Regions from separate parts of the Bacillus sp. m3-13 genome, predicted to be linked through region 1. Evidence: a T-box and tRNA genes for the amino acid it is inferred to sense, from the RefSeq annotation. Region 1 holds a T-box; the other holds one or more tRNA genes.
The links. A T-box is a leader RNA that pairs with one kind of tRNA and senses whether it is charged. The one in region 1 lies ahead of alaS (alanine--tRNA ligase), so its partner is inferred to be a tRNA-Ala.
Positions count from the first base shown of each region.

Region 2: it encodes a tRNA-Ala, which carries the amino acid that the T-box ahead of alaS (alanine--tRNA ligase) is inferred to sense. The anticodon was not compared.

Region 1 covers NZ_ACPC01000019.1:534,302-542,558, reverse strand. The annotation lists gene mltG (endolytic transglycosylase MltG) at 1-811, opposite strand, end outside; gene M313_RS0113255 (Rrf2 family transcriptional regulator) at 1,057-1,533, shown strand; gene M313_RS0113250 (DUF1292 domain-containing protein) at 1,554-1,838, opposite strand; gene ruvX (Holliday junction resolvase RuvX) at 1,855-2,271, opposite strand; gene M313_RS0113240 (IreB family regulatory phosphoprotein) at 2,275-2,541, opposite strand; gene alaS (alanine--tRNA ligase) at 2,624-5,257, opposite strand; T-box leader at 5,361-5,573, opposite strand; partial or broken gene M313_RS23595 (AI-2E family transporter) at 5,620-6,679, opposite strand; gene M313_RS0113225 (aspartate aminotransferase family protein) at 6,736-8,121, opposite strand.
Region 2 covers NZ_ACPC01000041.1:6,591-14,847, reverse strand. The annotation lists gene M313_RS0117330 (DMT family transporter) at 1-838, opposite strand, end outside; gene M313_RS0117325 (MgtC/SapB family protein) at 963-1,664, shown strand; tRNA gene M313_RS0117320 (tRNA-Ala) at 1,726-1,798, shown strand; gene M313_RS23950 (ChaB family protein) at 1,970-2,143, opposite strand; gene M313_RS0117310 (N-acetylmuramoyl-L-alanine amidase) at 2,274-2,969, shown strand; gene M313_RS0117305 (TRM11 family SAM-dependent methyltransferase) at 3,012-3,962, opposite strand; gene M313_RS0117300 (glutaredoxin family protein) at 3,992-4,231, opposite strand; gene M313_RS0117295 (response regulator transcription factor) at 4,293-4,925, opposite strand; gene M313_RS0117290 (sensor histidine kinase) at 4,932-5,975, opposite strand; gene liaF (cell wall-active antibiotics response protein LiaF) at 5,972-6,697, opposite strand; gene M313_RS0117280 (PspA/IM30 family protein) at 6,785-7,438, opposite strand; gene M313_RS0117275 (lmo0954 family membrane protein) at 7,465-7,812, opposite strand; gene M313_RS0117270 (S8 family peptidase) at 8,083-8,257, shown strand, end outside.

The sequences.
Region 1 (8,257 bases):
TGTAATCACGGTCTGTTTGCACAGTTGCTTCTGCTTCTATCAAACTTGCCATCGTCAGCAATTCATGTGGAGTTAAATCCATATTGCCCATCCCTATTCTTACTTCGTCATCTTGTAGAATCTCATCAGTCTTTTGAAGCATGATATCAATAACTTCTTCCGCTGTCGGATTTTCTACATAGAAAGGATAGGTTGCAGGGAATAGATAGCCTTCCAAAGCATACTTAACATCTTCATCGAACATTTCATCTGTAATAACTTTTGGATATTTCTCCCTCATCTTTTCGAGGAAATCCTTGTCATTTGCTTTTTCGAGGAATTCTTTTTCCGAAAGCCCCATTCTATTTTCCAGGATGACAGCAATTTGCTCCAATTGACGACCTTCAGGAATGGTAATCTGGAAGAGGACTTCCTGTTGAACTTTACCTTCTTTTAAGAAACCTATGATCTCATCAAGGTTCATGGAAGGACTTAGCTCGTATTCTCCCGCCATAAATCCTGATTCATTTTTAAACTTTACATAGTATCGGAATACTTTACCATTATTAATGATACCATTTTCCTCTAAAATACGACCGATGGATGTCGGAGAGGATCCTATAGGAATTTCCACTTTTTCTGTTTTGGTATCTTCTTCATTCACAGGCTGCAATGCATTTTTTATATAAAAATAACCGCCGCCAATAATACCAGTCAGGGCTAGCATAAGTAAGACAAATACTGTAAAGACAATGCGGCGCACAATCTTTGCTTCAAAATGTTTTTCTTTCAATTTTTCTTGAATATAGTCTTTGTTATTTTTTTCAGACAAAAAAATACCCCCTCTCGTACAACTAACAATTATACAACAAATTCATTAATTTTTTGACAAAAAAGCATGTATTTTCTCTTTTCCGACACATTCCCACATCATATTTTACCATTTTTTTCGCATTAATCATTACTTTTTTCCTAAATATTTTGAATTTATTAGGGTGAATGACATACAGTCATTTAGTAGTTTTACCATTTTCATTCAGAATAAAGGGTATGGTAAAATAAAATTGGAGGTAGATTATGAAACTTACACTGTACACTGACTACTCATTACGAGTTCTATTATATTTAGCAAGTGCGCCTGAAAACAACAAACTAATCCAAATAAAAGAAATAGCAGAAGCTTATGGCATTTCGAAAAATCATCTTATGAAGGTTACCTTTCATCTTGGAAAGTTAGGTTATGTGGAAACAATCCGCGGCCGTAATGGGGGATTATTGTTAGCCAAGGAACCAAAGGAATTGAATATTGGTGAATTGGTAAGGCAAACGGAGGAAGACTTTCATATTGTTGAGTGTTTTCAAGATCATGCGTCTTGTGTCATATCGCCACACTGTAAGTTAAAAGGCGTATTATATCAGGCGACACAGGCGTTCATATCTGTCTTGGATCAATACACTTTAGCTGATCTGATAACAAACAAAGAGCAATTGACCACTCTATTGTTTACAGATGAAAAAAACATGGACAAAAATAAAGAGAGCAAACAGGAGTAACCTGCTTGCTCTCTTTTTTCTTACTCTTCTTCTTCAGCCAAGAAAGTGTTTAACATTTCTTCAATCATGTCCCACTCTTCATCCGTTTCAACCGGTTGAAGGTCGCCACCTTCTTCTGATTCGCTAGGAACGAAGCTTGATGCATGGATTTCGATGTCATCCTGGTCATCATTTTCTGCACCTACTGGGTAATAAAGTACATAGGACTTTCCAAATTCCTCAGAATCAAATGTGAAAAGCACCTCACATAATTGCTCATTCCCGTTTTCGTCTACTACTGTAATATTTTGTTCTCCGTGTTCCATTATGCTCACCTCTAATTTATTGTTGGCTGTCAAGATATCCTTGTAAAATGACAACGGCAGCCATCTTGTCTATTACTTGCTTTCTTTTTTTTCTACTTACGTCAGCAGAAAGCAGAATCCTTTCTGCTGCTACAGTAGAAAGCCTTTCATCCCAATAGATGACCGGAAGTCCCGTTTTAGCAGTCAGCATTTCACCATAATGCTTGCTGGCTTCGCCGCGGGGACCGATAGAACCGTTCATATTCTTTGGTAAGCCAACTACGACTTTTTCAGGCTTATATTCAGCGATGATCTGCTTCAATCGCTTAAACCCTAAATTTTTTATTGCTTCATCAATTTTTATCGTTTCCAACCCCTGTGCTGTCCATCCCATTTCATCACTGATGGCAACACCGACTGTTTTGGAACCGACGTCTAAGCCCAAAATGCGCATGTACTACTCCTTGCGGTGCTGTTCTAGGTAAGACTTCACTAATTCTTCAATTAGCTCGTCCCTTTCAATTTTCCGAATAAGCGTTCTTGCTTCTTTATGACGCGGAATGTATGCTGGGTCTCCAGATAGCAAGTAACCGACAATCTGGTTGATAGGGTTGTACCCTTTTTCCTGCAACGCCTCATAAACTGTTATTAATACGTCATCCACATTAGCTTCCAATGCATCTTCCGGAAAGTTAAACTTCATTGTTTTGTCAAAGGAGCTCATCATTTGCACCTCTCTCTTAGACTTCTTTTTTTCTATCTGCTTGTCAATTGTTACCTTTATTGTACACCAAATGTCGGCAATGTTAAACGGATTTTATCCAATCTTCAACAGATTGTAATGCAGAATCGACTTGTTCCGGGTTTTTTCCGCCTGCTTGAGCCATGTCAGGACGACCTCCGCCGCCGCCCCCGCAACGTGTAGCCACTTCTTTTACAACCTTGCCGGCATGGTAACCTTTTTCAATTAGATCTTTTGTTACCCCTGCAGAAATATTCACTTTACCATCTTGGACGCTTGCAAGTACTATGATACCAGAACCAAGCTTATTTTTTAAATCATCCACCATCGTACGCAGATTATTCATGTCTGTACCTGCTACCTTGCTCACTAGCATTGTTACGCCATTAACGTCTTTCGCTTTGGAAGATAGGCTGGATGCTTCAATGTTTCCAAGCTTCGAAGCCAAGGATTGGTTTTCTCTTTGCAGTTCTTTCATATCTGATAAAAGAACATCGATTCTTGTTCCAACTTCCTGTGGTTTCGTTTTCAGCTTCGCCGCTGCATCTTTTAACAGTTGTACTTGATCATTCAGTAAACGGTAAGCCCCTTCACCTGTGACAGCTTCCATACGGCGTGTTCCTGCTCCTATTCCAGATTCAGAAACAATCTTGAATAAACCGATTTCAGATGTATTTGGAACATGGCAACCACCGCATAGCTCAAGGCTGTATTCTCCAACTTGGACAACACGGACAATATCTCCGTACTTTTCACCGAACAATGCCATTGCACCCATTGCTTTTGCTTCTGAGATGGATTTGTTTTCAATGACAACATTGATGCTAGCCCAGATCTTTTCATTAACAATCGCTTCGATTTTCTCGATTTCCTCTTGTGTCACTTGACCAAAATGAGAGAAGTCAAAGCGAAGACGATCTGCCGTCACTTGTGATCCCGCTTGGTTTACATGAGTCCCAAGCACGTCTTTTAATGCTTGATGCAAAATATGTGTAGCTGTGTGATTTTTAATAATTTGTGCACGGTTTTTCGCATGTACTTCTGCTTTAACGGCCTGTTCTCTATTTAACACGCCTTCTTCCACTACGATGGTATGAAGGTTTTGGCCGTTTGGAGCTTTTTGAACATCCTTTACAAATCCTCTGCCAGATTCGGTTACGATGTAGCCGTGGTCAGCAATCTGGCCACCGCTTTCCGCGTAAAAAGGTGTTTCCGCCAAAATTACTTGAACCTCATCACCTGTTACAGCTGAATCTGCTAGCTCGCCGTTTTTAACAATGATAGATAAAGTCGTTTCTGCAGTAAGCTGGTCATATCCGACGAAACTGCTTTCTGTACGGATTTCCCCAAGGACACCTGATTGAACTTGCATGGAATTAGAGTCTTGACGCGCGGAACGAGCACGATCACGTTGCATTTCCATTTCCTTTTCGAAACCTTCGTGATCAAGCGTCATACCCTGTTCTTCCACATACTCTTCTGTCAGTTCAACAGGGAAGCCATACGTATCATACAGTCGGAATGCGTCTGAACCAGAAACCACCGTACTTCCATCTTCTTTAGCCTTTGCGATGACAGTGGAAAGGATCGCCAACCCGTCATTCAGTGTTTCATGGAAACGCTCTTCTTCGGTTTTCACTACACGCTGAATGAAGTCTTGTTTTTCTTTTACCTCTGGGTAGAAATCAACCATGATTTCCGCTACAACCGGCACTAGCTCATACATGAAAGGACGGTTGATCCCAAGTTGTTTTGCGTAACGAACAGCTCTTCTTAATAGACGGCGAAGTACATAGCCACGTCCTTCATTAGAAGGCAGCGCACCATCACCAACTGCAAATGTCACGGTACGGATATGGTCAGCGATTACTTTAAATGCCGTATCTTTTTCTACGTTTGTGCGGTATTTTTCACCTGACACATTTTCAGTCGCTTCGATAATAGGAATAAAAAGATCAGTATCAAAGTTTGTTGGTACGTCTTGGATAACAGATACCATACGCTCAAGACCCATACCTGTATCAATATTTTTCTTTGGAAGCGGTGTGTATGTATGGTCTGGGTTGTGATTGAACTCAGAAAATACAAGATTCCAAATTTCAAGGTAGCGTTCGTTCTCTCCACCTGGATATAGTTCTGGATCATTCAGGTCATTTCCATAGCTTTCACCACGGTCATAGAAAATTTCTGTGTTTGGTCCACTTGGGCCTTCTCCAATATCCCAGAAGTTACCCTCTAGGCGGATAATTCTTTCCGCAGGAACGCCAATTACTTCATTCCAGTACTTGTATGCTTCTTCGTCTTCTGGATGAATGGTTACGGATAGCTTTTCCGCTTCAAAGCCAATCCATTTTTCGCTCGTAAGGAATTCCCAAGCCCAGTCGATCGCTTCTTTTTTGAAGTACTCTCCAATGGAGAAGTTACCGAGCATTTCAAAGAATGTATGGTGGCGTGCTGTTTTTCCTACGTTCTCAATATCATTGGTACGGATGGATTTTTGTGCATTGCAAATACGGGGATTTGCTGGGATGACACGGCCATCGAAGTATTTTTTTAGGGTTGCCACGCCACTGTTGATCCATAATAGGGATGGGTCTTCGTGTGGGACAAGGGATGCGCTAGGTTCAACAGCATGTCCTTTTTCTTTGAAGAAGTCTAGGAACATTTGTCTTACTTGAGCAGATGTTAAATGTTTCATTTGATTTTCCTCCTTTTGGTGTTACTGATTAAACTCCTGTTTCCCTTCGTTCCAGGTGGTCAACAGGGAAATTTGAAGAAAACAAAAAACTCCCGTCCCTAATAACAGGGACGAGAGTGTTCTCGCGTTACCACCCTGATTATGACAGAATGGTTCTGTCATCTCTCAGATTGCTTTAACGGTGCAAACCGGCAGGATTTCACCCTGCTCTCCGGATTAGCTTTCCATTACCCTTCACCCTGGAATCCTTTCAGCCGTGGAATTCCTCTCTTTTCAGGATGGTCTGTAATGTACTCAGATCCTTCTTTGAATTGGTTTATGTAGCTAGTATGTTTCGATTATATGCAACAGAAAGACCGTTGTCAATGTTTGATGAAATGAGCAGTAAGATGAGTTAAAGTAACCTTCAGCACAGCGAATACAGGTACTGCCAAAATCAATCCTACCACCCCTGCGACCTCTCCTCCAATTAATAGAGCCAAAATGATGAATACCGGGTGAATATGAAGGCTTTTGCCCACGATTAATGGCGATAAAATGTTCCCTTCTATAAATTGCAGACCAAAAATAATGACGATTACCAATAGTACCATCTTCACAGAAATAGTCGCAGCGATGATAACTGCCGGAAAAGCTCCGATAATCGGTCCAAAATAAGGGATGATGTTCGTGATTCCTATGATCACACCAAGCACGAGTGGGTATTTCATGCCAGTCAGCCAGAGACTTGCGGTTGCAAGTATGCCAATAATCAAACATACCGTCAACTGTCCTCTTATATAGCTACCTAGTGAGATGTCTACGTCCTTCAAAAAGGCAATTCCCGGTTCCCTCCATTTTCGAGGGGTCAAGTACCAGATTGTTTTTTTTACTTTGATCATAATCCTTCAAAAGGTAAAACACTATGAAAGGAATGACAATCAATATAAAAAAGGAGTTTAATACCCCTTTTAATCCGGCTACAACTTTTGTCAAGAGATTGGAGAGCATTGCTTCAAATTCATTAAAGGTTTGATCTACTCTATCGTGGATTCCGTCCGGCCAACTAGAAGTGGAACTATGAATTTGCTTGATCCAACCGCTATATGTTTGAGACAGTCGCGGGAAGTTTTCTGAAAGCTCCCAAAGCTGGTCAATGATGACAGGTATCCCTTTATAAGCTATGAGACCGATTCCACCAAAAAATAAGAGGTAGATGATTAAGATAGCAATTGGTCTAGGCATCCCTCGGTTGTGAGTGTATTCTACAACGGGATGCAGCAGGTATGTAATGAAAATACTGATGAAAAATGGGATGCTGATGATGAAGATAACCTTCAAAACAGGCGCCCACAATGGACTCAGTTTCATGAAAACATACAAAATGATCATAACGAGTAGAAGTGTACCTAGGCGTAACAGCCATTTCTTCTGATTTTCCAAGAGAAACGCCTCCTACTCGTTATTCTCTATTTAGTTAAAGGTATTTATACGTTATTTTACTTCAACTCAGAAATAGAATCGGCCACCGTTTTCATAATAAATTGCAGGTCTTCATCACTGATGGACAGAGGTGGTGAAAGAGTAAGGACATTATTAAATCCAGCCACGGTCGCTCCGTTTTTCCCAACTATTAAGCCCCTCTTTTTACATGAGGCAATGACTCCATTAATCTTGTCTATTTCAATCGGCTCTTTTGTTTCCTTGTTTTTAACAAGTTCCAATCCTATTAACAGCCCTTTTCCCCGGACATCTCCAACAAAGGGATGATCGGAAAGGCGGGATTTGAGTTCGCTTAATAATATTGCCCCTTTTTCTGCAGAACGCTCTATCAGCTTTTCATTTTCCATGATTTCAAGGTTTTTTAATGCCAAGGCACATGATGCCGGACTACCCCCAAAAGTATTCACATGGCGCAGGTAGTCGTATTCCTCAGATCCTTTGAATTTATCATAGATTTCTTTTTTCACTGCAGTGGCCGAAAGCGGCAGATAGGCACTTGTAATGCCTTTGGCCATGGTGATGATGTCTGGTTTTACGCCATAATTCATGAATCCAAATGGCTTTCCAGTTCTTCCAAAGCCGCAAATCACTTCATCTACAATTAAGAGGGCACCATGCTTTTTACAGATTTCAGAGACTGCTCCCATGTAGCTATCTGGTGGAGTAAGGATTCCTCCGCCTGTAATAATTGGTTCCATGATCATTGCTGCAATGGTCTCGCTTAGCTCCCACGTCATCACTTGATCCACGTCTTTTACGCATCTCATCTTCATGGGATCTTCTGTTTGCGCATCTTCCATTCTATATGTGTCGGGAGGCGGGATGTGTACAAACCCTGGTGCTAGTGGTTCATATTTATATTTTCGTTGCGCCTGGCCTGTTGCTGCTAATGAACCCATGGTGTTTCCGTGATAAGAACGGTATCTGGATACAATTTTATAGCGGTTGCTCTCGCCACGCTGAGCATGATATTGTCTTGCAATTTTAAAGGCTGTTTCATTTGCTTCCGATCCGCTGTTGGAAAAGAAAATGACATATTCTTCTCCAAGCCACTCGTTAAGTTTTTCAGCAAGTTTTATTGCCGGGACGTGACTTTGTGTTAGTGGAAAATAAGCGAGTTCTTTCAGCTGTTCGTACGCCGCTTCTGCAAGTTCCGTTCTGCCATAGCCGACGTTGACACACCAAAGCCCTGACATCCCATCCAAATAGCGGTTGCCTTCGATATCAGTGATCCAAGCGCCTTTTGCTTCTTTTACTACCATGGTGGAGGAGGGACTATAGGGTTTCATGGAATGCCATAGATAGCGGTCGTCTTGAGCCAATAAATTTTGTTCTTGCGTTTGATTTATTTTAGCCAACGGAAACACCCTTTCTATCTTCATTACACCGCTGGTGATTTCCGCAAATGGCTTCGCTTTCCGCGGGGCGACCTTGAGGCTCCTCGGTTGCCTGCGGGGTCTCAACATTGTCGCTACTCCCCCGCTGGAGTCTAGCCTTTTGCTCCAATCACCAGCTAGA
Region 2 (8,257 bases), on a different contig from region 1:
CACTAAGCATCACAAGCAGACCTCCTGCAAATTGCGTCCATGTCACCATCTCATTTAATATGAAATAAGCAAGTACTGCTGCACCAATGGGTTCAAATAGAATACTCATTGAAATGACATTGGTGCTGATGTATTTAACAGCCCAATTGAAAAAAGAGTGCCCCAGTAATGTCGGAATGATTGCAAGCAAGATGAACCAAATCCAATCGGCTGAAGAGTATCCTGTAAGAGGGTCCCCAGAAATTAGCACATAAAAAAGCAAAGTCACGCAACAAAACCCATAAACAATAAATGTATAGGTAATTAAAGATAACCTTTTTCTGACATCTTGTCCGAACAATAAATATGCTGTCACAAGTGCACAGGCCACCAAGGCCAATATATCCCCAAATAAAGCCATTCCACTAATTCGAAAATCGCCCCAACTAATGATCACACTCCCGACTATAGCCATCAATCCACTTACCATAGCTTTCTTACTTAGCTTCTCTTGGAAAAACAAATACGTCCCTATAAAAGCAAATAAAGGCTGGAGGGTTACGAGCACAGTCGAACTTGCTACACTGGTATAGTTTAAGGATTCAAACCATAAAATAAAATGAAACGCTAAGAATATACCTGCCAACATAGAAAAGAGCCAATCCCGCTTCGAAATATCTTTAAGCTCCCCAACATATTTATATAGAAAAATGGGTAGTAGTATTATCACGGAGAAAAGTAACCGGTAGAAGGCGACCACTCCAGCAGGGGCATCCGCTAATTTAACAAATATGGCGGATGTGGATACAGTAATTACTCCTACCGCGAGAGCCACGTATGGATTAAACCACTTATTCATTTACCTTCACCCGAACTTTAGTTATTTTAATTAATCTTTTTAATTTTACAGAATATTGTTATAATTTCCTAACAACTATTTTTATATAGAATATCATATCTTTTCTACTTACAGGAGGGGCCTTATGGAATTGTTCTTGGAAAATATCGCTGAATACGATTTTATTGTAAAACTTGTTTTTGCTTCAATAGCTGGAATAATTATAGGATTAGAACGAGAATTAAAAGGAAAGCCTCTTGGGTTGAAGACTTGCGTTATCGTCTCAGTAATGGCATGTCTTCTAACCATCGTTTCCTATGAATCTGCCTTTCTTTATTCTAAGGAATACTCTAGACCCATGGATCCTGGACGAATCCCTTCATATGTTATTAGCGGTATTGGATTTTTAGGTGCAGGGGTAATCCTAAGAAGAAGTAACGAGGCTATTTCAGGACTGACAACAGCAGCCTTGGTATTGGCATCCGCTGCACTTGGAATTACTATTGGTGCAGGATTTTTTATTGAAGGAGCTTTTGGTGTCATTTTTATCATTCTTGGTGTGAAAATAATCCCTTCCCTTTTTGATAAGATAGGGCCAAAGAAATTGAAGGAAAAAGAAATAAAAGTAAAAATCTTTATCGAGAAAGATATCGACCTGACCATGGTAATGAAGGAAATTCACCACAAAAATCTTTCTATTAAACGAGTAAAGGTTAAAGAGGAAAAAGATGATATCGTTCTTAATTGTATCATCACCACGAAGAAAAGCGTATATACAACAGATGTTTATTATGAGCTAAAATCACTTACAGGTGTTATTCAAGCGGAAGTAGAAAACTTGGACTAAAACTTTATAAAAAAACGTTTGCAAAAGAAAGAATTTTTGATAAAATGAATTCATTCTTACCGGGGCGGTAGTTCAGTGGGAGAATACTTCGCTGGCAGCGAAGGGGGTCGTGGGTTCGAATCCCATCCGCTCCATATTAAAAGAGGCTGTTAAAAAGATCGGAATTGGTCTTTTTTAACAGCCTTTTTCTATTTCTATCGTTTAATACTTACTGGTTTTAATTTGCCTCAAGCCTCAAGGTAGTTTATCACCTACTACTAAAATTAGACCTGGATTAGATCTATTTCTTCTCCCAGTTATCATTTTCATTTTTCTTTGTACTTTTCCTTGACTGCACTCCATGCCACTTTATGTGCCGTTTCTTCTTTATCATACTGATCTGAGGCTGAATTGAATGCTTCCTTGTAGATTTCCTGGGCATGTTTAGGAAGGTTATCCTTTACTCCATCCGGCAGTTCCTTTAGAGAATCATAAGGCATCTTAAACTCCTCCTTTATCAGTTCATTTTTTTCTAGAATACCCTTTCTTTAATCAATTAAACGAAAAAGGAGGATTTCGACGCACTAAAAAGAATTATTGTAAGAGAAGCTTGCTTAAAGAGGAGAAAAGATGTTCAAACTTACCTATCTAATAATTTCTATATTTTTATTAATCGGGTGTTCAAAATCGACTGTTCAAACAGAAAGGCACCTTGATAAAATTCCCCCTATAACAGAAGCTATGGTGGTTGTTCCACCCGAACCATCAAGCTTAGATATGAGAGAATGGCTCCTCCCCAAGAAAAATTCAAGAGTACGAGGTGCCCCTATCACACATGTCATGCTACATTTTACAAACAATGCGCTCCGTGCTCCACAGGACCCTTATAATATCGCGGAAGTCTATTCACTTTTTGAAGAGTATGAGGTGTCTGCTCATTATATGATAGACAGGGATGGCGAGATCTACCTCCTGGTGCCGGAAGAACGTGCAGCCTTTCATGCAGGTATTGGGCATTTATTAAACTACCAAGATTATGAGAGTGGTCTGAACGACTATTCGATCGGGATAGAATTGCTGGCTGTGGGGACTAGTGAAGAGATGCTTTCAATTATGCCAGCTGAGATATATGATTCCATTTCTCCTTCCGACATAGGGTACACAGATGCTCAGTATGCTTCATTGAAAGATTTATTAGATGATATTTTGAAACGTAACCCATTGATCAAGAATGACCGGGAACATATCATTGGCCACCACGAGTATGCTCCTGTCCGGAAAAGCGACCCTGGTGAATTGTTTGATTGGTCTAGAATAGGATATTAAATTCACAAAAAAGAGACCAGGCTAATGGTCTCTTTTCCTCTTTCATTCGCATACTAATATTTCTCTTGTAAAATAGCCCTTTTGGGTCTCACAGCGATCGATTATGGTGAACCCGGCTTCCTCCACCATGTCATCCATCGTCTCGATGGTAATGACGACGACTTTCTTTGCGAAGCGGCGTGCATGCTTCAAGATGGATAATTGGTCTTCCGGAGTGGCATGGGTATAAAGATTATACGGCATATCAATAACTGCCACATCATAGTTACCCGTTACGTCCGAGATTGGTCCAAGCGTGACATTACCTTTAAGGCCGAAATGTTCAATATTCTCCCTTGAACCGTCTACCACAAGCGGGTTAATGTCACTTCCATCCATATCAATCCCCATCGATAACGCTTCAACAAGTACCGTTCCTATCCCGCAGCATGGATCAATGGCCTTTATCCCTTCAGGATCTGGAACGGCTATATTGGACACAGCCCTTGCGACACGGGTACTTAAAGCGGTTGAATATTCCCTGGGCTTCTTCGTATGCTGAAGCCATACCGCTTCACTTTTCAAATAATGACCGAAATACCAGCGTTCACCTACAACCGCCATGCCGAAAATTTGATCTGGTTGATGGACATCGGCCTCTCCTTCAATCACCCATCCGATGGCACGTTCAATATCACGACGTTCTTGATATTCAATCGTATTAGGAGCTTTCCTGTCATTTATTTTGGAGAATATAACCTTGAATGTTTGGTCCCCCATCTTTATATCCTTGGCTTGATCTACTAGCTCCTGGAGTGCAGCTCCTTCATAGATCACTTCAATTCTTTCGCGGATAAAAGGGCTTCTGTCCGGATTAAACTTTGTGTTGCTTTTAATAATGTTATCATCTGTTGCTTTTCCAAAAAAAGATCGCATCTCCAAATGGCACAGGGAGCGCTCTTCCTTGCTATATGCATACGTATATATAAACGTCGGTTTTTTTTGCTCTACCAATCATTTTACTCCTCTGTTTGCCCCGACCTTCATTTTACAAGATCTATCAGCCTATTTAATTCCTCTGGGTTAAATCCTTTTACAGCCTGGTCACCTACAGCCGTAACCGGTATGCCCATAAATCCGAATTTCTCTACTTCCTCTTGGTATTCCCGATTTGCCAAAAGATCTCTGACTTCAAAAGATACTTGATGCTCTTTTAGAAATTCCTTTACCAATTCACAATCTCTGCAGCCTGGTGCCGAGTAGACGATAAGTTGTTTGCTCATGTAAGAAGCCTCCCAAGATGAATTTTGTCTCTGTTATAAATAGTATCATAAAAAACACCCATTAGTTCACTAATGAGTGCTTAAATGCATAGATGACCGCCTGTGTTCGGTCCTGCACTTGTAGTTTTGCCAGTATATTGCTTACATGCACCTTCACTGTCTTAAGTGCGATGAACAGCTCATCCGCTATTTCTTGATTTGTTTTTCCTTGGGTCATGAGAAGAAGGATCTCCATTTCCCTGTTGGTCAATTCCTCATGAGGAAGGATTTCAGTCTTCCTGCGCATCTTTTGCATCATTTTCCCTGCCACTTCCGGCTCCAAGATGGATTGTCCTTTATAGGTGGAACGAACTGCATTGGCAATTTCACTTGCTTTGGAAGTTTTCAGCATATAGCTTGTAGCTCCCGCCTCAAGTGCAGGATAGACTTTTTCATCATCAAGAAAGCTCGTAACAATAATGATTTTCGCTTCCGGCCATTGTTCCATAATTCTTCTGGTCGCTTCGATTCCGTCCATTTCCTTCATGACTAAGTCCATTAATATAATATCAGGCTTATGTTCGAGTGCCAGTTCAATTGCAACAGACCCATCATCTGCTTCGGCAACAACCTCTATATCAGGTTGGGCCGACAGGTATGCCGTAACGCCAATCCTTACCATTTCATGATCATCTACAAACAACACTCTAATCATATTAACTTAAGCCTCCTCTACGTCTAGTTTGGGTACTTTCACTTCCAGCCTTGTTCCCTCATTTTCTACACTTACTATTTTCAAAGTACCGCCTAGCTCAACGGCACGTTCATGCATGTTTTGCAAGCCATAAGAACCTGCCCTTGCCTGCTCCACATCAAAGCCGATTCCGTCATCCACTACGCGAAGTATGATGAAGTTCTCTCTTTGAATAAGTAATACCTCCACCGCATTGGCTTTGGAATGGCGCAATGTGTTGGATAGTGTCTCCTGCAGGATTCTAAATAAATGATCCTCCACACCTTTATCAATAGAAAAACGTTCAATCTTCCACGTGATGCTCATCGGAACTTTTTGGATAAGCTCTACTAATAATTCCTCTGCACCTTCTTGAAGCGTCTTTCCTTTTAATGCGACTGGTCGTAGATGAAGGAGTAATGCCCGCATCTCCAATTGAGATTGGTGTATCATCTCCTCCACTAATCTCAATTGCTTAGTTTCATTATTATCAGTGCCAGTCTCTCCCCTCGTTTCCGTTAATGCAGACATTAGCATGGAGGCTGCGAAGAGTTGCTGGCTGACAGAATCGTGCAATTCTCTTGCAAGTCTGTTTCGTTCCTGTGAAACAATTTCTTGTATTCTATTCTCCAGATCTTCTGCCTTTTCGTTTGCAATCTTTTGGGAGATTTTTGTTTGTTCTTGTATTTGATTGTGCAGTTTCCCTATTACCTCTTCCATTGAAGCTAACTCCTGAACACTGCTTCCTGGTACTTCCCACAAACTTCTTCCTTGTTCCACCGCTTTCAGTTCTTCATATACGGTGTTTAGTTGCTTCTTCCAATACAGCCCCGAAAACAAGCCAAAGAGGATACCTAACCCAAGACTGACAATAATTATAAACAAGATGAATGGAAGATCCATCACTTTTAGTATCCAGAGAGCTTCTAGACTGATTACCGGAAAAAAGAAATAAGTTATCACGCCAATCACCAGGAAACTTATGAACGATATACAAGTCGCCAACAAGACTTGCCTTTGCAAAATACTCATACTCTCTTCACCTCTATGCTGCCGACGAAGATCGAGGTAACGATTTTCACTTTCTGTGTGGCTTCTTTATAATTTCCTGTTTGGTAATGAACGGTCTGGTTGAGGATGCTTTTCTCTTCTTTATCAAGAATATGGATAGAACCCACCATTCCAGAGTGAACGATACTAAGTTCCAATTCGTAGGGAACCAATATCTGTATGTTTCCTATAACATTGCGAATAAAAATGATGGCTTCACCTTTAGGTAGTACCGTATAGCTCAAATCTATCTCCGTATCACTAATTCCACATTGAATATTCACATCATCCCATGTATAAGAGTGTTCAGGTGTCTTTTGTCTGCCAAACAGCTTGTTCGTAAACCATTTTTGCTCGTTTCTCACAATCTGTTCTTCCCGTTCAGGGAGTATGTCCGGCTGAATTTCTACAGGCTGTTTTTTGGCTTGCAGGAATTTGTACAAGAAATACAATACTGTTGCTAGCAGCAGGAAGTTGAATGTCATCATATTGAATATGGTAAAAGTGATGGATAACGCCCCAATAACAAATAATGCCTTTCCAATTAACCAATGCCATTTCTTCCTGCCTACATATATTAGAAAACCGGAAAATAAAAAGGAAAAAATAAGGCCCGTATTGAAAAAGAGAATTTCTAACAGAAAAATCAAGCTAGCCACTACTATAATGAAACTAAGATAATCAGATTTCATTTTGTTCAACATGCGCCTTATCCCTCCTTTTTTCTAGGATCCATAGTCTTATACACCCTAAAAAGGCGCAACATGCACGCCTTTTTAGAATAGCAGTTTTCATTGTGAAAGAGAATGAGTTTTCTCTTCTGGTTGAGTAATTTCTTTTTCAAGCTGGGCAATGCGCGCATCAATAGTATTGTGGTGATAGGCGGAATTCACTTGATGTTCTAATCGATCCAAGTAGGTTTCCATTTCATTAAATTTCGTGTAGGAGTGTTCCGCTTTGTTCGCATCCACCACCTGATTCATCCGATGTGTGGCACGGGCAACATTTTCCCTCCCCATTAATTCCATCCGCTTGATATACATATCCTTCAGTCGGTGCTTCATTTCTTCATATTTTTGCTCAAGGCTTGTGAGGTCCTCTGAAACTTTTTCTAAGGAAAGCTTCAATTTATTGGCGCGCTCCTCATATTGTTGGTGCTCGCGTTTAGCAAACGCCTCCAGTTCCGCCTCACCAGCTTTTTCCGCAATCACTGCTTGGGAAGAGCGTTTTTCCGCTATACTGCTTGCCTCGTGGTATTCTTTTACAAACTCTTCTTTAAGTAAGTTCTGGCGCTCTACTAGCTTGCGCACTTTTTCTACTTCTTTTTCACAATCGCGTAAATACTGATTCAACATCGCGATTGGATTTTTCTGTTCTTTTTTATCCAGCACCTCATGAAAATCTGCTGAAATCGTCTGTTTTATTCTTGAAAATAAGTTGGCCATGGTAACATTCCTCTCCTTATATTGTTTTATTTGTTCAATGAGTTCCACTGTTTTTCGAAGTTAGTGAACGGGTCCCCAGCTTCAATAATGTCGTTGTTTGCTTGCTCTTTGTTCCAGTTCTTGTATACAACATATAAAATGTACGCTGCTACAACTGCTAATACTGCCGGTACATTAGCGATTGAAAACGCGATGGCAATAAAAGCGATAAAGCCCCAAAGAATTTTTGTGCCAGTAGAATCTGTTTTTATGAATTCTTTAACCGCATAATAAGTAACTACCAAACTAACGGCCAATCCTAAAAGCGGACCAATGTTTGCAAGTAAAACAAAGAATGCGATGACACCTACTAAAAACAATCCGAATTTTTTCATTTGTTGTTCCTCCCTTCTATGTCTTTATCTTACCTTCGCAAAAGATTTCCTATAATGAGCCTGAGCCATATTTTGATGTAGGGCTTGGGGCTTAGTGGCTATAGGACCGATTAGCACAGTATTCACATCCATAGTTGATTCTCGTAGTCTATTAGCCACTTGAATTTTCCGAGGATTATTGATAGAATCTTCTGAAAGCAATACTTTAACACGCAACACCTTCTTTCTTTTTCACACTGTTTGAAAATAATGATTAGGAGGCGTTTTTGTATGCAAAAAGAAAAATTGGTCCATTTAATTCCTTACAAATTGGAAAATCAACTTTTTGAAACTCATCAAATCCCCGAAGGCATCGAACTAATCCAAGCACCGTCTATTTGGCAGGCTGGATATAAAGGGGAAGGTATGGTGGTAGCCGTCATCGACACTGGCTGCGATGCTCAAC